One region of the Dethiosulfatibacter sp. genome, then DNA from elsewhere that is predicted to be linked to it. Evidence: riboswitches for the same ligand, from Rfam matches in the RefSeq annotation. Region 1 holds a riboswitch; each other region holds the start of a gene.
The links. Region 1 has a riboswitch for molybdenum cofactor ahead of AC3AX0_RS03965 (FMN-binding protein). Riboswitches for the same ligand answer to the same signal wherever they lie in the genome.
Positions count from the first base shown of each region.

Region 1 (4,502 bases):
AACAATGACATACTAAATGAAATTGAAAAAGCAAAGAAAGAAGGATATGAGCTTGTACTGGTATCTGGAAGCTTTCAGCCAATGCTAGACGCTGCAATGAAGAACCTGGGCTTTAACAAGATAATAGGGACAAAACTGCCCTTTAAAAATAACAGGATGGATTTCGACAAGGGCTTTCACATTATAAACGGAATTGAAAAGAAAAATGCAGTTTTAAAGGAATATGAAAATGAAGAAGTAGATTACGATAACAGCAAAGCCTTTGCCGATAGCTATTATGATGAATTCATACTTAAACTTACTGGAAATCCTGTGGCAGTAACCCCTGATTCAGGACTCAGGAAAATAGCTGAAAATGAAGGATGGAAAATCATCTAACACAAAAGTTTAAAAATATTTAAACTAAAAAAATATGGATTTCAGCATAGGGAGCTGATATCCATATTTTTTATACTCATGAAAATTAATATTTCTCTATTTTTTTTTATCCTTTTCTTTATCCTTATTCTTTTTCTTGTCTTTATTCTTACTCTTTTTCTTTTTTTCGATTTTTTTGATAGCGTTTTTTTCTCCCTTTTTACACTTGTTGCCCTTAATGGAGATTATTACACCATCCTTTGCTTCGAACTTCACCTTGCATTTGTTTTTACAACCCTTACATGTGAATTCCTTTTTCATTTTACATCATCTTCTTTTTCTTCTTTAACATCCTTTGCTTTGATCTTGGATTTTTTTTGTTTTTTACATCTTCGGATTCATCATCGTCTTTCTTGTCGAAGTCCAAAGGCTTAAGATACTGCTGAAGCTTCTGATCCACAAGGCAATGGATTGTATTCTCTTCATAACATCCATTTTCATCCAGAGATCCTGCAGGAACTCCAGTGAGTATTTCAATTCCATCGTCAATCAGTTTAACAGGATAGATATGGAATTTTCCATTCTTGACAGCTTCCGTCACCTCGTCGTTAAGCATAAGGTTCTTCACATTCTGGTGAGGTATGATTACACCCTGCTCTCCAGTCAGCCCCTTCATCTTGCAAACCTTGAAGTAACCCTCTATCTTCTGGTTAACTCCTCCTATTGGCTGTATCTGTCCTCTTTGATTTACCGAACCCGTTACGGCTATTCCCTGCTTGATTGGAGCACCGGAAAGACTTGACATTATTGCATATAATTCCGTACTTGAAGCACTGTCTCCGTCAATTCCCGAGTAAAGCTGCTCGAATACTATGCTGGCTGAAAGCGCAAGTGGTCTAGTCTGTGCATACTTGTATCCCATGAATCCGTTTATTATCATTACACCCTTATCGTGTATCTTTCCGCTTGTCCTTGCTTCCCGTTCAATATTTATAAGACCGGCTTTTCCCCTATAGGTGGATACTGTTATCTTAGAAGGCTTTCCGAAGGAATATTCACCAGCTCCAACTACTGCAAGTCCATTTATTTCTCCAACCTTTTCCCCTTCAACATCAAGTAAATAGGTTCCCTCGTCAAATAGCTCTAAAACTTTATCCTCATACATGTTGTTCCTGTTTATCTTCTGCTGTATAGCCTTTTCAACATGCTTTTTATATACAAGATTGCTTTCTTCCAGACAGGCCCATGAATCAGCTTCGTAAATAATTTCAACAACCTTGTTGAATCTTGATGAAAGCTTCTCCTGATTGTCTGCAATCTTTGAACTGTATTCTACAACCTTGCAGACTGCATCCCTTTCAAAGTGCTTAAGATCTTCCTTTTCACAGTGGGAAGCTATGAACTTAGTCATTTTTTCCACATTTGCACTGGATCTTACCATTTCAACATCAAAATCAGCCCTGATTTTGAAGAGCTTTGAAAACTGCTCGTCATATGAATAAAGCATACTATAGGACCTTGGATCCCCTACCAGTATGACCTTGATGTCAAGCTTTATTGGTTCAGGCTTAAGGCCTGTAGTTACAGGATATCCCATTGTAGTCTGAATTGTCTCTATCTTTGTCTCGTCATTCAATAATGCCCTCATTAGTCCCTTATATGCAAAAACATTTTCCATAAGGTCCTTTACCTGAATAATAAGATAACCTCCATTTGCTGCATGGATAGATCCAGGAATGATTTTTTTAAAGGAGGTCTTTAATACTCCCATTTCATTCACAAACTCTATGTTTCCCAAAAGGTTTGAATGTGTTGGGTTTGTCTCAAATACTACTGGTGCATTCTCTTTGTCAGAATTGTCTATGAAAAGATTCACCTGATATCTTTCAAAGAAAGAATCATTGTTTTTGTTCTGCATTGCCAAAAATGGATTCGACTGCGGCTGCTTGTTGTCTGTCTTGAACATGTCTACCTTGTCTATTATGTCATTCTTCAAGTCTATAAGATAATTTTCAACTTTTTTGTTCCCGTCAAATCTGTATTTCAACCTGTCTGTGTGTAGGTTTACAACCTTTGTTGCAAATTCACTATCAAGCTTCTTGAGCTTGTCCCTGAAGCTTTCGTCTATGTCCTTGATTTTCTTGAACAGGTCAATGCTTGCAAGGTTCAGTTCACTAGATTTTTTCTGTATCTCGGCGTATTTTTCCTTTGAGATGTCCTTAAAATCCTCTTCTGTCATAGGAACATCATTTTCCTTAAGTGGTACGCTGACAAGACCCCTATCTGTATTTGAATATATAAAACCGAATTTCTTGGCAAGAGTATTAAGCTCAGCCAAAAGCTCCTCGGAAGTTTCGTTAAGCTGCTTGAAAAGCATATTTTTTGCTCTTTCATATTCCTTTGAAGTAAAGGTGTTCTCTATTTCCTTCTTTATAAATATAATCGTATTTTCTATGGCTTTTTTGAAAATTTTTCCCTGTCCGCTATCCAACCTAAGGGATATTGGATTTTCAGGTTTCTTGAAATTGTAAACGTATACCCAGTCTCCTGAAGTATTTTCTCCACGAGCCTTCTTTTCCGTAATAAGACTAATATAGGAATTTCTACCGGTTCCACTTATTCCTGAAATATAAATATTGTAGCCTTTTCTTTTTATATTAAGGCCGAAATCAATTGCTTCAACTGCTCTTTCCTGTCCAATGATTCCCTCAAGTGGCTCTAAGTCCGCCGTGGATTCAAATTTTTTGCATTCATCACAGCATTCATTTCTCAATTGAGTGTATTTAAGTTCATTTCCCTTCATATCATGTCCTCCAAAAATCATCTTTCCTCTATGTTCTTTATATTATAACACATATTCATTATATATTTACAGACATAATAACCTTTTCCTCACTAAATTTATATTGAATTTAGATATTTTTTTTGGTAGAATTAGAATGTATTAACTCCGATCTGATTTTCCTAAGGTTTTCTATGGTAATCAGACTATGGGTTTGTCTGGAAACGGACCTGCCTCCCGGTTGGAAAGGAGATGATTTTATCTATTCCGGGTGGAATAGATATTTTTTATGGAAAAAAAAAGAATAATAGCTTTAGTATCATTAATTGCAATATCCCTGGCTGTACTTTCATTGACCATGGAATACAAGAATGAATATCTTGCTTCCATATATCCCGAAGCAAATATTGTAGAAACAAGTTTCGATAAGAACTTAAATTCTAAAAATTGTTTTGCGGAATATGTTTACGAAGTCCATTTGGAGAATAAGAATCTTGACTGCTATTTCATAAAATCCATAGGATACAAGGACTTTGTCTACTATATGGTTGAAATAAACAACATCGATGAAAGTATTGAAACAGTCAGACTAATTGACGAACACGAAACAGAGGATTACGGAGGATACATAAGGGAAGGATGGTTTCTGGAAAGATTTCAAAACATGCCTCTATCCCATCCAGCAGAACTTGTAAAAATGCATAAAGAAAATGATTATGAAATAGTCGCAATAACCGGGGCAACTATTACTAGCCACTCAGCTACAGAAGCTGTAAATTTGGCAATCGAGATTCACCACAAGAAAGCAGCTACGCTGCGTTAAATGCACAAGCATTTATTAAGACGCGAAGGAAAGTTTCCTCAAACGCATAACACCAACGCTTCAAGGGGTTATGATATTAACTTTCCTAAGCTGACAAGAAAGCAGCTAAGCCGTAGTAAATACGTGAGCAGTTATTCAAGACGCAAAAGAAAGTTAAAACAAAAACTAAGGAGAGAATCATGTCAAAAAAACTGAAATTATTAAGCATAGTGTTTGTATTGATACTTGCATTTGCTGCATGTACACCAAAAACAGAAGACAACAACGAAGGAACTGAAACAACTGAAACCCCTATAGAAATACAGGGTATTGAAGGTGGAACAAAAATGATTGATGCCGAAGAAATCAAGGCTATGGAATCTCAAACACTTGCAACAACAAACATTTCATCAAGCGGTGAAGTTGTTGAAGTTGAAATCAAGGGCATAAAGATAAACAAAATACTTAAGCAATATGAACTAAGACAGGATGATTTTGAAGGTATAAGATTTTTTGCTGGTGATGGATATTCAATCGTCATTCCAAAGGAAATCCTTGGTA
Region 1 covers NZ_CEZJXU010000068.1:2,977-7,478, reverse strand. The annotation lists gene AC3AX0_RS03980 (HAD family hydrolase) at 1-378, shown strand, start outside; gene AC3AX0_RS03975 (hypothetical protein) at 475-678, opposite strand; gene AC3AX0_RS03970 (Lon protease family protein) at 680-3,160, opposite strand; molybdenum cofactor riboswitch at 3,294-3,407, shown strand; gene AC3AX0_RS03965 (FMN-binding protein) at 3,429-3,962, shown strand; partial or broken gene AC3AX0_RS03960 (hypothetical protein) at 4,142-4,502, shown strand, end outside.

Region 2 (5,159 bases), on a different contig from region 1:
GCCTCCGAGTTTTCCCATCTTCACCCTTACGTATTCCTTGTATTTATATGATGAAACTACCCTTTTTGACAGGTATGCCTCTACAATTACAGGCTTCTCCCTTGGTAGGTTCATGAATTCCATGATTATTTCCTGTGCAATACTTCTAAAGACCATATATGCAGAAACAGGATATCCCGGAATCCCTATTACAGGCTTACCCTTTATTTTACCCAGTATTGCAGGTTTCCCAGGTTTTATAGATAGACCGTGGTAGTAAACCTCTCCAAGATCTTCCACTATACTCCTTGTATAGTCTTCAGTTCCAGCTGAGGATCCTGCATTTATTATTGTGATATCGTTTTTTTCAACAGAATCCATAACCGTCTTCTTGATTTCTTCATAGTCGTCCTTTACAACATTATACCTTGAAGGTATGGCTCCACATTCCAGTGTCAACCCTTCAAACATCCTTGAATTGGACTCTATAATATCTCCAGTTTTAAGAATTGTTCCAGGTTCCACTATTTCAGTTCCAGTAGGTATGATTCCAACCTTAGTCCTTGAATAAACCTGAACTTCAATTACTCCACCATTAATAATGGACGCAAGGTCAATAGGCCTTATTTTATGGTTTGCTGAAACTATCATTTCACCTGCAACAATATCTTCACCAACGGGCCTTATATGTTGCCAGGGCGATGCAGGAGTTATTATCTGAACTTCATTTTCACTTAAGTCGTTAAGATCCTCAATCATTATTACAGCATTATAGTCGCCGTCTATTGGGTCTCCCGTATCAACTACCTTGTAGTCCCTTCCCTTGACCAATGTCAAAGGTTTTCCTTCTCTTGCATCATAGGTGACTTCTGACTTTACAGCAATGCCGTCCATTGCCGATGCATTGAAGTTGGGAGAAGAGTATTTTGCGAAATAGGGCTCAGCCGTTACCCTTCCCAGTGAATCCATTACACTTATTGTTTCAACGGCTTTATTTTCAAGTTCTTCCTTGAATCTTTCAAGATATCCCTTTAGAGCCACCTCAAGGTCTGTATTTTCCAGATATATATTTCTTTCTATTTTCATGGCTACCTCTCTTATTCAGTATATACCTTTACGATATTTCCTTTTTGTATTCCTTCGGTACCTGATTTTATCACTACATATCCTTCACTTTTTGAAAGCTGGGATATGGCGGCAGATTTTTTTATCAATGGATTAAAAAGATATTTCCCATCATTGAGTTCCAAGGTCCCCATTACATAGGTTTCCTTGCCTGGAGCTCCTGTAAGATTATAGGTGAGCTCCGCTTCAATATAGAAAGCCATGGTTTCTTCCTTTTTAAGGAGTATCTTGAATAATTCCTTTCCGAATATTGTGAAAATTATAGAAGAAGATCCTGGATGTCCAGGCAGTCCTAATAGTGCAGTGTTTCTTGCACAAGACATTATGGTAGGCTTTCCAGGTTTTACCGCCGCTCCGTGAACGAAGAGCCCCGGTTCTCCAAAGCTGTCGAGAACTTCCGCCGTAACATCCTTTATTCCAGCCGAACTTCCCCCGGACACTATGACAATATCCGTCTTATCAATCCATTTTTCAACTTCATTAAATAGGCTTCCCTCATCATCATTGACTATGGACTTGTAAATCACTTCACCACCGTATTTTTCAATTAGGGCTCCCACAACGAAACTGTTTATATCCCTAACTTCACCGAGCTTTATCTCCACTTCCGGCTTTCTTATTTCGTCTCCAGAAGATATTATTACAGCCTTTGGCTTCTTAAATACGGAAATCTCAGATACACCAATGGCGCTTAATGCTCCCATATCAAAAGCTGTAATCTTCCTTCCCTTTTTCACTATAATATCATCTACGTTTATGTCTTCACCAATATATATTATATTTTCCCCTGGATGCATGGTCATGTTCACTGCCACCGTATCTTCTTTAAGTTTCTCCGTATATTCAATCATTACGACTGCATCAGCGCCCTTGGGAATCATTCCCCCTGTAGGAATATATACACAGGTGTTTTCCACAACTTCTGTATGAGCTTCAGTTCCCATTAGGACCTCTCCTGAAACATCCAGAAAGACAGGCATGCTTTCCGATGCACCGCTTGTATCCGAGGACATCAATGCATATCCGTCAACAGTTGATTTGTTGAAGTCGGGTATATTTACAGAGCTCATTATATCCATGGATGAATATCTGTACTGTGCTTCACTAATATGAATAATTTCTGTTTCAATTTCTATGTTGCTGAAATGTTCTCTCATCATTTCTTTTATCCTGTCCGGGTTGTATGCTTTTAGAAATTTCATTATTCCTCCATATTCAATCCTCGGGACATTAATCCCTCATTCTTATACCGATTGTGACTGTTAGTCTGGCAATAAAAAAAAACTATCCGGTCGGATAGTCATCATACTCCTTTCCAAACCGGGAGGCGCAATTTTTGCAAACTGCACCCATAGGCTAAGTTATCTCATAAAGATAAATTAGCTCGAAGTATATATATTTTACACCTTTTTTAGCTGTTTTTCAATGTTTTTATTGGTTTGGGAATCATGACAGCGACTTTTATTCCGCATCCAATAAATAAACATTATTGATACGTCGTTCGTTTTTTCCCTTTCGTTTTTTTCGAATGTACTGCCGCAAGAGCTATGGAATTAAGCTTTGCTTCCTCTGAATCGGCTCTAATTGTCTATACAATAAAGTCATATTCAGATTATTTAACATGTTTGTACATGTTTATTGGCAGTTTTACGATTTCTTAATTTACAACCTTGAAACCATACTTCTCAAAGACCGCCTTCATATCTTCATTTGTCAGCAATTCATCATAGATTTTCTCTGCGTTCGCATTTTTCGAATCCTTAAGCAAGGCTATCCAGTATGTTGCCTTCTCATTGTATTGGTCATCGATTTCGTACATGTCAAACTTGCCTTTAGTCGATTCGGTCACATCGGTTACATAGACAAGACCGGCATCAGCCTCTCCCAGTGCAATCTTCGATGCAACACCCTTTACAGTCGATTCATTTGATACAACATTTGACAGAACCTTCTCAGTATAGCCATCCACTCCCGATTCTTCATATTTTGCCAATATGTTCCTTGCATATTTCCCTGCAGGCACCTCTTCAGCAGCAATTATTATGCTTGCATCACCTGCCAGATTATAAAGCGAGTTCACCTTTTCGTTTCCCTTGGGAGTAATGAGAACCATCTTGTTTTCAAGTATTCCAATTCCCTTTTCAACAAATCCACCTTCATTAAGAAGTTTGTAGTTCTTTTCATTGGCGGACAAATAAATATCGGCTTCGGCACCGTTTTCTATCTGTATCCTCAATCTTGTAGAACTATCCAGATTTAAAGTAATCTCATCTCCTAGAACTGTATTTATCTCACCCATGCTTTCAGTCAGCGATGCAGCCGAAAACACAAGTACTTTCTCTTCCTTTCCACAAGAAGTAAACATGAAGGCAATAACTGCCACCACTACCAGTTTAATCAAAATATTTTTTTTCATCCTATTTTCCCTTCCCTTTCATTTATTCTACTTATTTCATTATTTTTTCCTTCATGGTAATGCACTGTCCCTGGTTTTTAACCATAATGATTTCGGCCAGTATGCTAACTGCAATATCCTCGGGAGAATTACCTCCAAGGGCAAGGCCTATAGGAGAATGTACACCCTTTATCAATTCCTCTTCATATCCCTTTTCTACCATACTCTTGAACATGGTCTTGATCTTGTTTCTGCTGCCTATTACACCTAAATACCTGTACTCCTTTCTGAGCATGGATTCTACTGCAAGTTGGTCATGAACATGTCCGTGAGTAGCTACTACTACGAAAGTACTTGAATTGGTAGAAAGCTTTTCACACTCTTCTCCAATGTCTCCATAAATCACTTCCGTTGCTTCAGGGAATCTGTCCCTGCTTGCAATTCCTTCCCTGTTGTCGACTACTACCGTATTGAAACCTGCATTCCTTGCAAGCTTTTCAAGAACCTTTCCTATATGTCCTCCACCTACTATTGCCACTGTCTTTTCAGGTTTTATGACATTGATGAAAAGTTCAACATATCCTCCACAGGACATACCCAGATCTTTTTCAAGATCAAACTTGTATCCTTTGCTAACCTCTCTGCTTATACATTCCTTTGCTAGAGCTATGGACTTGTACTCAAGGCTGCCTCCACCAACAGTGCCTGCAAAAGTTCCATCTTCCTTTACCAGCATCATCTTTCCGGGCTCAGCCGGAGAAGATCCTACCAGATTTGTAACCGTAACCAATGCAACCTTTTGTCCGGAATTGGCAATAGCCAATGCATCTTTAATCATATGTTCTCCTTTCAAACAAATTTATATTTTAATATATCTATTCCTCATTCCAACCCTACCAGAGCTTTAACTTACTTTGATACTGTAATCAGGGTGTTTCATATTCCTTATAAAAATTTTTGTATATTCATCCTGGGGTCTTTCAAAAAGGTCCTTGCCCCTTCTTCTTTCCACAATATTACCGTTTTTCACTATTAGCGCCTTGTCCGCCATCTCGTACCCTTCTTCAAGATTATGTGTCACAAATATTCCCATTATGTTCTTTTCCCTTATAAGCAGCTTTATTCTCTGTCTCAAACAATCCCTAAGCATGTTGTCAAGACAGGAAAAGGGTTCATCCATGAGTATTATCTCAGGATCCGTTATGAATGTCCTTGCTATGGATACCCTCTTCTGCTGTCCTCCTGAAAGCTGGCATACCTTCTTGTCAAGATGGTCCCTTATATCCAGAATGGACACAAGGTAATCATAGTATTCCCTATCATAGTCCTTCCCTGCTCCGACAAGTATATTCTCCCTTGCGTTCAAATGGGGGAAAAGATTGCTATTCTGGGTGACATATCCGATTTTTCTTTGATAAGTCCTTATGTTATCACCATCAATTTTTGAAAAGAGGGTCCTTCCGTTTAGCCTAACGAATCCTTCATCGGGTGTCTTTACCCCTGAAACAAGGTCAAGAAGGGTTGATTTCCCTGCACCACTTTCACCCATGACCACCATTATTTCACCTGGTCTAATCTTGAATTCTGCATTGAAACTGAAGCTCCCCAGTCTTTTTCCAACTTCTATTTCTATCATCTCACATTTTCCTTTCAAATCGTC
Region 2 covers NZ_CEZJXU010000074.1:2,445-7,603, forward strand. The annotation lists partial or broken gene AC3AX0_RS04205 (molybdopterin biosynthesis protein) at 1-1,065, opposite strand, end outside; gene AC3AX0_RS04210 (molybdopterin molybdotransferase MoeA) at 1,077-2,306, opposite strand; molybdenum cofactor riboswitch at 2,397-2,506, opposite strand; gene modA (molybdate ABC transporter substrate-binding protein) at 2,762-3,520, opposite strand; gene AC3AX0_RS04220 (XdhC family protein) at 3,552-4,337, opposite strand; gene AC3AX0_RS04225 (ATP-binding cassette domain-containing protein) at 4,404-5,135, opposite strand.
Region 2: linked by a shared signal. The riboswitch ahead of AC3AX0_RS04210 (molybdopterin molybdotransferase MoeA) and the one ahead of AC3AX0_RS03965 (FMN-binding protein) in region 1 are both predicted to bind molybdenum cofactor.

Region 3 (4,374 bases), on a different contig from region 1:
TTCCAAAAATAATGTTTTCTCTTACATTCAAATGGGGAAATAGTAGGTAGTCCTGGTATACAAATCCTATATTTCTTTGTTCTGGATAAAGTTCAGCAGTATCCATGCCGTTAAAGAGAACTTTTCCCGTATCTGGTTGGTACATCCCTGCAATTGTTTCAAGAATTACTGTCTTACCTGTCCCTGTCGGGCCAAGTATTACAAAAAATTCATTGTCTTCAATTTTAAGGTTTATATTTTCAAGACTGAAATCGCCTAAAGACTTGTTCAAATTTATTAATTCTATCATTTGTAACTCCTTCTAAATCAGCAGATTTTCGATATTTTTTTATTTTTAAGACCGATGATTTCAAATATCAATAATGATACTACTGAAACAGTTATTATTATGGAAGCTGAGGCCATGGCAAGCTTCAAATCTCCAGTGGACATGTTCAGAAACAGTGAAACAGGAAGTGTTTCTGTTTTCATTCTTGTCGCTCCTACAAGCATAAGTGCTGCGCCAAACTCTCCTATGGCTCTTGCCCAGGTTATTACAGTACCAGCGATAAGACCATTTTTGGCAAGTGGCAGTGTAACCTTAAAGAAGCTTTGCATCTCAGTGCAGCCAAGGGTACGGCTTACAAATTCAAGTCTTGGATTGATATCTTCGAAAGTTGACCTTACAATTCTTAGCATATATGATATATTGACAAAGAATTGTGCAAGAATGATACCTTTTACATCGAAAACAAATTTTATCCCCAAGTGTGCAAGTGCTTTTCCAAAGCCCGTTCCGCCAAAAAGCATCAGTAATGCAACTCCCGATACTACTGGAGGCAGTGAGAGGGGAAGGTTAAGAACAGTGCTTACAAAAATTTTCCCCGGAAATTTTACTTTTACAAGACCATAGGCAATAGGTACTGCAAATAGAATGCAAAGTGCAGTGGATATTAATGATGTAAATAGACTCAGTTTGAGTGAAAATATTATTTCAGGTGAGGTTATGCTTGCTTGAAGCCCTGCATAACCTCTTATGAGAATATTGGATAAAGCTGCTATTATTAGTGTTAGTAACGTTATTATGAAAAAGTACAATATTACCTTAAAAAGTATATTTCTTCTTTTTATATTCCTGTATACAAATTTAGTGCTGTATTTATCACTTTGACTTGCTTTATATTCCATTTGGATGTCCTTTCAATACTTATTCAGTTATAGGTTCAAATCCGTGTTTTTTAAATATTTTCACGCCTTCTTCAGAGCTTAGATAATTTGCAAAAGCAGATGCAGCCTCTTTTTTTTCAGAGAAAGTCAATACGCATACAGGAATTGTTTTTATTGAATTATCTTCTTTATTTATTTGGACTACCTCAATTTCTTCAACACCCTGTGCATTGTCTTCCCAGATGATGCATGCATCAGCTTGTTCCATTGCTATGTGTACAAGAACCTCGTTTACAGTTGCATCCTTAGCAACAACATTAGCTTCAACTGCTTCAAGTATTCCTTTTTTATCCAGAATTTTCTGTGAAACTTTTCCTATTGCGGCGGATCTTTCGTCGCCGAGTACGATCTTCACTCCTTCCTTTGTAAGGTCATCAAGGCAGGTGATGTTTGCTGGATTTCCAGCTGGTACAGCTATAACGGGAGTATGATATACAATATTTTGAGCATTTTCTGTCAATCCTTTTTCCTGTGCTGATTCGAAATATGAATATGCACCTGGAATATAAAGGTCACCTTCTTGCATAAGTTCTAACTGGGTTAGGTTTTGTGCTGATCCTGCATAAGAATATTCGATTTGTACATTGAATTTTTCAGCATAAATTTGAGCGATTTCATCCATGGGTTTTCTAAGACCGGCACCGCAGTATACAATGAGTGTTTCATTTTTATTTTCTGAGTTAATCTTAGCTGTGTTTTCTACCGCAGAGCTTTCACCATCAGTATTTTCACCTGAATTGTTTGCTTCGCTGTTTGAACATCCTGCAATTGTGAACAGCATTAATGCTAGCATCAGAGTTACAATTAATAGTTTTTTGATTTTCATTTTGTTCTCCTTAGATTTATTTTGAGTTTTCACAAAAACGGTCCAAATCCAGCAATCTGGCAGGCCCGGAGATTGTCGTTCCAAAGAAAAAAGTGGGTTTTCCCGTATTCATGAAGTTTGAAAGTGTATTGTTGACTACAGTGCTACCTGTAGCTACAACGAGGTCACACCATTCAATTGCAGCGGTAAAATTATCTTCGCCATTTTCAATTAGTACATTGTTCTTCTTTGTTCCTACTTTTTCATCGTCAAGATCAAGCACTCTAATTTTAAAGTTTTTTGACAGATTCTCAAGGAATGCTGGCTGAAATCCTACAAGTATGATTTTAGGATTACCATATTTTTCCTTGATGTTTTCAACAAGTTTTTCAGCACATGATTCAGGTTCTTCGTCCTTGCAGTGTATTGTATTTGTTGTGATTCCCAGATAGTGGGTAATTGCATTTACAGAAGAAATAAAAATTGCTCTGCTCAGATTCGAACTAAGTTCCATTTCAAGTATTTCACCTATTGTTCCTGTGAAATTTCCTGGATTATCTGTAAAAGCCTGTCCAATAGAACCTTTGAATTCTGCCTGCATAAGTTTTTCTTTTCCCTTTATGAGAGGGTAGTCCCTGCGGATTGGATTTCCTATTGCTTCTTCAGTGGTAAGAACCTTAGCTTCTATTGAAATGTTTTCATTCATTAAATTATTTTTAACTACTAGATCCTTGAATTTTAATTTGATATCATTCATTAAACACGTATTCATAAAAATCTCCTTTAAAATAAAAAAATCCATGCTCCCCAAAAAAAGAACATAGACACTGAGTCTCGGTTACCTTTCCACACGGGAGGCATATCCGTTTCCAGATAAACCCTGTCGGTCTTTGTCCATGGCTAGGCCGAAGGTACAAAAGACTCGGTAATGAGTATATGATTGAATCAAATAAAGTATAACAGAATATATATAGGATGTAAAGACGAATTAATATATAGTGATATTTTATTACTTCATATCACGATTCCTTTACTGAATTATAATTCTATTTGGTAAATACATCTAATTCATTGTATAATTAAATACGAGACAATATTAGGAGGATAAAATGAAAAAATTAATAAAAAACAATGTTAACTGGGTCGGAAAAGTTGATTGGGAATTACGGAAATTTCATGGCGATGAATATTCAACAAATAGTGGTTCTAGTTATAATTCATATTTAATTCAGGAAGAAAAAACAGTTCTAATTGATACCGTATGGCTTCCATTTGCTGAAGAATTTGTAGATAACCTTGCTTCAGAAGTCAATTTGGAAGATATAGATTATATAATTGTAAATCATGGAGAGATAGACCATAGCGGTGCATTGGTTAAATTGATGGAAAGAATTCCTGAAACTCCAATTTACTGTACGGCCAATGCTGTAAAGTCTCTAGAGGGACAATATCACAAAAAGTGGAATCTGAATGTTGTGAAAACGGGAGACAGTCTTGATATAGGCAATGGTAAATCGCTGGTTTTTGTTGAAATGAGGATGCTTCATTGGCCTGACAGTATGGCTACTTATATGACTGGTGACAATATTCTTTTTAGCAATGATGCATTTGGCCAACACTATGCATGTGAAAGTATATTTAATGATACTGTAGATCAATGCAAATTATTTGAAGAAGCAATCAAGTATTATGCAAATATACTTACTCCTTTCAGCAAGATTTTAAAGAAAAAGCTGGATGAAGTCATTGGCATGAATTTGGATATTGATATTATTGCAACTAGTCATGGAGTTGTCTGGAGGGACAATCCTATGCAAATAGTTAGTAAATATTTGGAATGGTGTGATGATTATCAAGAAAATCAAATAACAATCATCTACGATACAATGTGGGACGGTACCAAGAAAGTTGCAGAAAAAATTGCCGAAGGCATTCGTATGGAAGATGAGGAAGTAACTATTAAGATATTTAATATTGCTAAAACAGATGACAATGATTTGGCAACAGAAGTATTTAGGTCCAAAGCAATACTAATGGGGTCGCCAACTGTAAGCAACAGTGTTTTAAGGTCTCTTGTTGGATTTGCTCACTATCTTAAGGAATTGAAGTTCAAAAATAAAAAAGCAGCAGCATTTGGTTGCTATGGATGGAGCGGTGAATCACCAAAGGTTCTTGCTGATTTGCTTAATAGTGCAGGATTTGAAGTTGTTGGTGAAAACCTAAAGGTTAACTGGAATATGTCAGATGTGACTGAAAAGGAAGCGGTTGAATTTGGGAAGCAGTTTGTTAGAAATATATAATCATAGATTACACTTAAGTAAAAAATAATTGTATTTTAGACTAAAAATCCCCTGCAGTGTTGA
Region 3 covers NZ_CEZJXU010000186.1:211-4,584, forward strand. The annotation lists partial or broken gene AC3AX0_RS07620 (ATP-binding cassette domain-containing protein) at 1-289, opposite strand, end outside; gene AC3AX0_RS07625 (ABC transporter permease) at 307-1,167, opposite strand; gene modA (molybdate ABC transporter substrate-binding protein) at 1,187-2,032, opposite strand; gene AC3AX0_RS07635 (Rossmann-like domain-containing protein) at 2,049-2,783, opposite strand; molybdenum cofactor riboswitch at 2,835-2,951, opposite strand; gene AC3AX0_RS07640 (anaerobic nitric oxide reductase flavorubredoxin) at 3,121-4,311, shown strand.
Region 3: linked by a shared signal. The riboswitch ahead of AC3AX0_RS07635 (Rossmann-like domain-containing protein) and the one ahead of AC3AX0_RS03965 (FMN-binding protein) in region 1 are both predicted to bind molybdenum cofactor.

Region 4 (7,919 bases), on a different contig from region 1:
ACTGCAATAGCATGTAACTTTGTTGCTGGAGACCAGTATTTGTCAATAGTTATAACTGGAAGGATGTACAAGGATGTATTTGAAGAGAAGGGACTTCATCCGAAGAACCTTTCAAGGGTACTTGAAGATTCAGGAACACTAACTTCAGCACTTGTTCCATGGAATACCTGTGGAGCATTTATGTACAAGACTCTTGGAGTTCATCCATTTGCCTATGCACCCTATGCATTCCTCAACCTGCTGAATCCGTTGATTTCAATATTCTATGGATACACAGGAATTACAATGGAAAAAATCAAAAAGTCAAAGGAAGAGAAAAAAGAAGCAAAATCAGAGGAATCTGTTGAACAGACAGCATAACTAAGTAATAATTGTGGGAATGGTTTATCGGGTTTAGAACGTTATATAATACACAGGAACCGCCGGTTTAATTGCCGGCGGTTCCTTTTATAGCTTAGGTAAGTTAAAATTGTAACAGTGTAATATGCTTCATGATATAATATAAGTCTATAGAGACACAAGATGTTTGATTAATATGCAGTGAATAATAAATAGATTATTAAGGGGATGGTTCTTTGAACAGATTTAAAATTGGTGAAATGGCAAAGATTAACAAGGTTACAATCCAAACGCTTAGACATTATGACAATATTGGGCTCCTTAAACCCTCTATGGTGGACGAGGATACTGGATACAGATACTACCATATAAACCAGAGCGCAAAGCTTGACCTTATTAATTATATGAAGCTTCTTGGAATGTCCCTTGACCAGATAAAGAAGCTCTTCGAAAAGAACGACCCCGAGCTTATTATTGAAAACCTAAACGAACAGCTTAAGTGGATTGAGGAAAACAAGAAAAAGCTTGAAATAATGGAAAGGGGTGCAATGAGGTTCAAGGAGAACCTTGGGGAGTATGCCAGGACCCTAGAAGATGAATCAGTTAACATTGTGGATTTTCCCGAGAGGAGGATATTTTGTTATAATAGTGGAATAAACATTTATGAGAAAGGCATAGAAACCTACGAGTATATGCTTAGGGAGTTGAAGAACCAGGTAGAGATCAATAACCTTCCAATGATATATTTCCACAATGTAGGATCCTTAATAAGAATGGATAATATCAAAGTTAGAGACTACAAGTCTACAGAAATCTTTGTATTTGTTGACACTGATTTCAGTAGGGATGAAGGATTTGAAAAAATAATGGGAGGTAATTATGCCTGTATATGCTTCAAAGGAGAGGAGGGTTTTGAAAATGAGCTCTACTATGCGGAAAAGCTCCTGGATTTTGTTGATGATAATGACTATGAAATTGTAGGAGAGTATCTCTGTGAGGTAATAACAGAACTTCCAGTCTTTAACGAAAACAGTAGAGGAATGTTCATCAGACTACAGGTTCCGATAAAATAAATAATAATCCTTGACCCTATTGTAACAATAGGGTTTATAATTAAGTTAGATAGACAAAGCGACTATGTCGCGTCATCCGCGTTAGCGGTGTTGTCCGCGTGGAAAGTTTACATTGAACGCAAAATACCAACGATTTAAGGGATTTTGCATATTTAGCTTTCCTAAGATAAATAAATCTCCGATTCTTACGTTCCCGCATAAAACATTGACAGAATAAGGAATTTAAGAACTATGGGTATTGAAGTGATTTTATGCCTGCCGTGATTGCAAAGGAGCTATTCGAATATTTCGAGTATGCTCCTGTTTTTGTGTTCGATTTTTATGTTCCTCGTTAAAATTCATAATTCTTTAGTTGGATGTATCATAAGCATTGTTAGGCAACAAGCATAGCAGCACTTGAAATATTAAAATGGAGAAAAAAGGAGGATTTTATGAAACCGGGAGTAATCAAAGTAAGGGTGAATCCTGATCTATGTCAGGGTTGCAGGGCATGTGAGTCTGTATGTTCTGTATTTCATCTGGGAGTAGTGGACCCAGCGGCTACAGGTATCAAAATTAGTGAAAAGAAAATGGGTCATTTTAAACAAAATGTATGTCAGCAGTGTTCTGACATGGTATGTGCAGAACATTGTCCGGTTGATGCCATATCAAGAGATTCATTTACCGGAGCTGTAACAATAAGCGATGCATGCATAGGTTGTGGTAAATGTGCGGAAGATTGTCCGATTGATGCAATAAGCATGATTGAATTTGAAGGTAAGCCTTTGGCTTACAAATGTGATTTATGTGGCGGAGTACCTGAATGTGTTAAAATCTGCCCTCGAAATGCGTTGGGATGGTGATGAGATGAAGGGTTATAAGAATTGTGTATTAAGGATAGATTTGAGTTCTAGAAACATAAGCAAGGAAAAGCTCAACATGGAATATGTTAAAAGATATCTTGGAGGAGAAGGTTATGGGGTTGCTCTTTTGTGGGATGAAGTCCCCCATGATACAGAGCCTTTGTCTGAGAAGAATATACTATCATTCAATACTGGACCTCTTACAGGAACTCCAATGGCTTCGGCATCAAGAATTTCAATCAATTTTCTTTCACCTTTGTCAAACACCATAGGGTCTTCAAACATGGGAAGTCACTTCGGTGCAGAAGTGAAATTTGCAGGTTATGATTCCATTTTATTTGAAGGTAAGGCGGATAAACCGGTAATAGTAGTAATAGAAAATGACAAGGTTGAAATCAAAGATGCAGCACACCTTTGGGGAAAGAACACCAGAGAAACAACAGAAATTCTTAATGAGGAACTGGGAAAGGAATACAAGATATCGTGTATAGGACAGGGCGGAGAAAACCTTTCAAGTATTGCTTGCATATTCAGCGATGACTGTTTTGCAGGAAGAGGTGGTGCTGGTGCTGTAATGGGATCCAAAAATCTTAAGGCAGTGGCAGTAAAAGGAAATGGAAAGATAGAAATAAACGACAAGGACAAGTTCCTGGAAATAAATGCAGTGGCCATAAGGGAAATTAGGGACGAAGTCTATACCTGGGGTCCGGTACATGGATACGGCACTCCTGCATGGCTTGACGGTGCCAATGAATGCGGGTTGCTACCTACAAGGAATTTCAGACAAAACCAGTTTGAAAAGCTCGAGCCGATTATGCCTACCCAACTGTGGAACAACCGGGAGAAGTTTGAAGTGAGAAGAAGAGCCTGTTATTCTTGTCAGCTTGGATGCCATAAATATATAGTGATGAAGAATTCAGACTACGGGGATGACATAGGTGTTGGAGAACTTGAATTTGAAACCATAGCTGCACTTGGACCAAGATGTGGAGTTAATTCATATGAAGATATTTCAATGGCCAATTATTATTTGACCATTTATGGTCTGGATACAATTTCGGGTGGAGCAACAATCTCAGCTGCAATGGAATGGTATGAGGAAGGAATAATCACCAGTGATGATCTTGACGGATTGGAACTTAATTTTGGAAACGGAAAGGCAATGGTGGAACTTTTAAGGAAAATGGGACTTAGGGAAGGTTGTGGAGACTTGTTTGCAGATGGTTCTCAGGTTGCAGCCGAAAAAATAGGTAAAAGAGCTCTTGACTATACAATGACTGTAAAGGGAATGGAAATTCCCGCTACGGATCCAAGGGGAAGCTCTGCCATGACTGTATCGTTGGGAACCTCTGAAAGAGGAGCCTGTCATATGAGGCCTTATGCAGCTACAATAGATGCTTTTGGATATCTTTATCCAGATCTTGGAGTAATAGAACCGAAAGATCCTTTCGACGACAAGGAATCAAAGGAATGGTTAAAATCTGTGAAGGAATTCTTTGTAGTTACAAACCTCATAGGTATCTGTGATTTCAATGTAATAAATTGTGAGCTTCACGCCACAACCCTTGCAGCTATCTATACAGCATTGACAGGAATAGAGACAGATAAGGAAGAGCTTCTAAGAAAGGCTGAAAGGACTATAGCTCTTGAAAGAGCGCTCAACTATGAGAGGGGATTCAGACGGGATGACGACAGACTTCCGAAACGTTTCATGACTGAAGAAGCTACTGCAGGACCTCCAAAGGGAAGGAAAGTAGACATGGAAAGCGCCCTTGACAAGTATTATGAAGCTTGTTCATACGACAAGGAAAAAGCAATTCCAACGAAGGAAAAATTCGAATCTCTTGGCATGGAAGATGTATACAATGGTCTTCTTGCAAATAAATAAGGTCCTATAAATACATATAATATTTAGGACAAATATTGAGGGTAACAACCCCTGTGGAAATCACTTGATTTTCACAGGGGTTGTTTGTTATAATACACTTAAATTTAAGAAATTATGGAAATTCGGGAGAAATATATGAACAAAAATGAAATAAACAGGATTCTAAAGCTCTCCAGAAGGGCGGGGAAGATTCTACTGGAAAATGGAGCCGAAACCTACAGGGTAGAGGAGACAATAAATCTAATATGCAACTCAAAGGGTATTGAAGATGCAAACTGCTTTGTTGTTCCAACTGGAATATTCATTAATATTGAGTATGATGGAGAATACTATTCAATCATCCATAGAACAAGTATCGAAAGAATAGATCTTGAAAGAATAGCAATGGTAAACAACTTCTCTAGAGGATTTGCATCGGGAAGCATTACTGTGACTGAAGCTGATAAGGATCTTGAAAGAATTGAAAATGCTCCTGAGTTTAAGAATTGGCAAATTATACTTGGTGGAGGTGTTGCAGGAGGCTTTTTCACCCTTTTGTTCGGAGGAGGACCCATTGAATTTTCTCTAGCTTTTCTAACAAGTATGTTTGTAATAATGTTTTCGCTTATATCAATAAAATACAAGTTTCCATTCTTTATGAAGAACTTTACAGGTGGTATTATAAACATGTTTGCTGCACTGATTTTCGTCAAGTCACTGGAATGTTTTGGAGTATATGCGGACATAGACAGCATAATAATAGGTTCACTTATGCCACTGGTACCAGGAGTTGCAATAGTCAACTCAATCAGAGATATAATATCAGGAGATTTTGTATCGGGAACATCAAGGATGATGGAGGCTGTATTAATTGCAGTAGCTCTGGCGCTTGGAGTAGGTACTGTTTTACAAGGGTATATTATGATATTTGGAGGCAGTATATGATACTTGATTTTATTTTTTCCTTCTTATGTACTTTCGGGTTTGGAATACTGTTTAATATACCAAGAAAACAGTTGGTCTTTGCTTCAATCGGAGGAGCCTTGGGATGGATAGTGTATTCAATATCGCTTGTTCAGTTTGATTCTGTTGTAATGGCAGCCTTTACAGGAGCTCTTGCAGTAGGTTTTTATAGTGAAATTATGGCTAAGGAAAGAAGGGTCCCTGCTACAGTATATGTGATTCCAGGAATGATTCCTCTAGTACCCGGATATGGGCTTTATTACGCTATAAAGAAAATTATTGAAGCAGACTATATTATGGCGATGGAGGTTGGAACGGAGACTGTACTTGTTGCCCTGGCTATTTCAAGTGCTGTTATACTGACGACTTCCCTAGGAAGAAAGATAAAGAGAAAAGCAGAAAAAATAATGAATTAGGGAGCTGATAATATGAAATTCTATGAAAGAATAGCGGAAAACTATAACCATATTTTCCCCTTTAATAAAAGTCAGGCTGAATTTATTTTAGATGGAGATAGTGAAACAGATGGAAAAAATATACTTGAAATAGGGTGTGGAACTGGTCAGTTAATTTTTGGACTTTCCGAGTTTTATAAAACATCTACTGGAATTGACTTGGATTCTGAAATGATAAGGTATGCAATAAGAAAATATAATCATAGAGAAAATTTGAAATTTGATGAAATGGATATGCTTGATGTTGACAATCTTGTCGATGATTATGATACGGTTATATGCTTTGGGAATACAATGGTTCATCTGGAAAATGAGATAGAAATAACTGATTTCATCAAAAAAACATTTAAAAAAATTGTAGCTGGTGGAAGGTTTATGATTCAAATCATTAACTATGACAGAATACTGGATCAGAATATTGATTTTCTTCCGACTATTGAGAATGAACATATTAAATTTATTAGAAATTACAAATTAAATAATGATGATAAAATTGAATTTCATACTGTATTGAACATAAAAGAAACCAACAAGGAAATTGAAAATAGAATTACTCTTTATCCTATAAGCTCTGTAGCTCTTGTGCAAATATTAAAAAATGAAGGATTTGTTGATATAAAGCTGTATGATAACTGGAAAAGGAAAGATTTTGACAGTGTAAGAAGCATACCATTAATTATAGACTGTGTGAAACCTCTTGTTTAAAGAGTGATAGAGAATATGAATTAAATTTAATTCTTTCAGCATATTAAAACGTTGGTTTTTTGAGGCTGAATGTGATATTATTTAGTATAAATCACCAATAGTTGAAATAGGTGGAAATATAAGTTAGGAGATTTAATATGAGTAAAGAACATAACTGCGGTTGCGGCGATGATAATTTAGAAAAAGATAAGTGTTGTTCAGATAACAAAGAAGAAAAATGTTGTGAGAGTCAAGAAGAGCATAACCACGAAGGATGTGGAGAAGGATGCGGATGTGGACATGACCACGAGCATAGTCACGAAGTAGGCGAAGATACAATGATGGTTACTTTTGATGATGGCGAAGAGAAGGAATGCCTTGTTCTTGCAGTTGTTGAAATAGACGAAAAAGAATATGTTGCACTTCTACCAGAAGGACAAGAAGAATACTTCATCTATGGATACAAGGAAGATGAAAAAGGTGTTGAACTACTAGCAATAGAGTCTGACAAGGAATTCGAAAAAGTTGGAAGTGTATTTGAAGAGATATTTGGTGGAGAAGAAGACGAAGAAGACGAAGAATAATTCTCCCATAATTTTAGAAACGAATTTTGGATATCAAATAAGCATTTAATGAGATGGACTTCTGTTCATCTCTATTAATTTCTCAAATAAGTAACAGAATTAAAGATATAAAAAAGAACTTAATGTCTGGAATATATTTACTGATAATAAATGCTTATATAAAAATGCCGGAATTGGGTTTATTACATATGAAAATCGGAGGATATATGAAGAACAAGAAATTAAGAAAACTGATGTTGATTGCACTGGTTTTTATCTTACTTTTTGCAGTTGTTGGATGTACACAAAAGGGAGAAGAAGATATTGTGGAAGAACCTGTGTCGGATGTTGATAATTCATTAAACAGTAATGAAGACATAAGGGTAGAGGATTTTTCATTTGGAGATTACTATGCAGAACTTAATCCTGAAGCTGCTTACACACCTTCAGAAGGACTTCCCATTGTAAAGATAGAAATTAAGGATGGAGCACCAATAATACTTGAGTTATATCCAGAAATCGCTCCAAACACAGTAAATAACTTCTTGTCGCTGGCAAGAACCGGTTTTTATGACGGACTTATTTACCATAGAGTTATGAAGGATTTCATGATCCAGGGTGGAGATCCGCTTGGTACGGGAGCTGGAAATCCAGGATATTCAATAGATGGAGAGTTTTCCAATAACGGCTTTGACAATACAATCAGTCATGTTCCTGGTGTCATATCCATGGCAAGAAGCAGGGACTTCAATTCTGCAGGATCACAATTTTTCATAGTCCACGGAGATGCAACTTTTCTTGATGGCGACTATGCTGGATTTGGAAAAGTGTTCTACGGCATGGAGGAAGTTGACAGGATAGCAAATGTAGATGTTAAAAAGGAAAAGCCTGAAGAAGATGTAGTTATGGAAAGCATTAGAATAGACCTTAATGGATATGAATTTTCAGAACCTGTTGTAAACAAGTAAGGCTGTGGGCAATATAAAACACATGGAGATATAAATTCACCATGTGTTTTTGTATGCTCTATTAAACTGATATAGATTGCTTGAATTTTGGATTATCCACCAAGGTATGCTTCTTTTACAGCCTGGTCCTGAAGAAGATCGCTTGCTTTTCCTTCGGCTATTACC
Region 4 covers NZ_CEZJXU010000029.1:778-8,696, forward strand. The annotation lists partial or broken gene nhaC (Na+/H+ antiporter NhaC) at 1-360, shown strand, start outside; gene AC3AX0_RS02355 (MerR family transcriptional regulator) at 576-1,412, shown strand; molybdenum cofactor riboswitch at 1,577-1,703, shown strand; gene AC3AX0_RS02360 (4Fe-4S dicluster domain-containing protein) at 1,844-2,254, shown strand; gene AC3AX0_RS02365 (aldehyde ferredoxin oxidoreductase family protein) at 2,217-4,142, shown strand; gene AC3AX0_RS02370 (threonine/serine exporter family protein) at 4,278-5,066, shown strand; gene AC3AX0_RS02375 (threonine/serine exporter family protein) at 5,063-5,500, shown strand; gene AC3AX0_RS02380 (class I SAM-dependent methyltransferase) at 5,513-6,244, shown strand; gene AC3AX0_RS02385 (DUF1292 domain-containing protein) at 6,382-6,807, shown strand; gene AC3AX0_RS02390 (peptidylprolyl isomerase) at 7,014-7,754, shown strand; gene AC3AX0_RS02395 (ABC transporter ATP-binding protein) at 7,847-7,919, opposite strand, start outside.
Region 4: linked by a shared signal. The riboswitch ahead of AC3AX0_RS02360 (4Fe-4S dicluster domain-containing protein) and the one ahead of AC3AX0_RS03965 (FMN-binding protein) in region 1 are both predicted to bind molybdenum cofactor.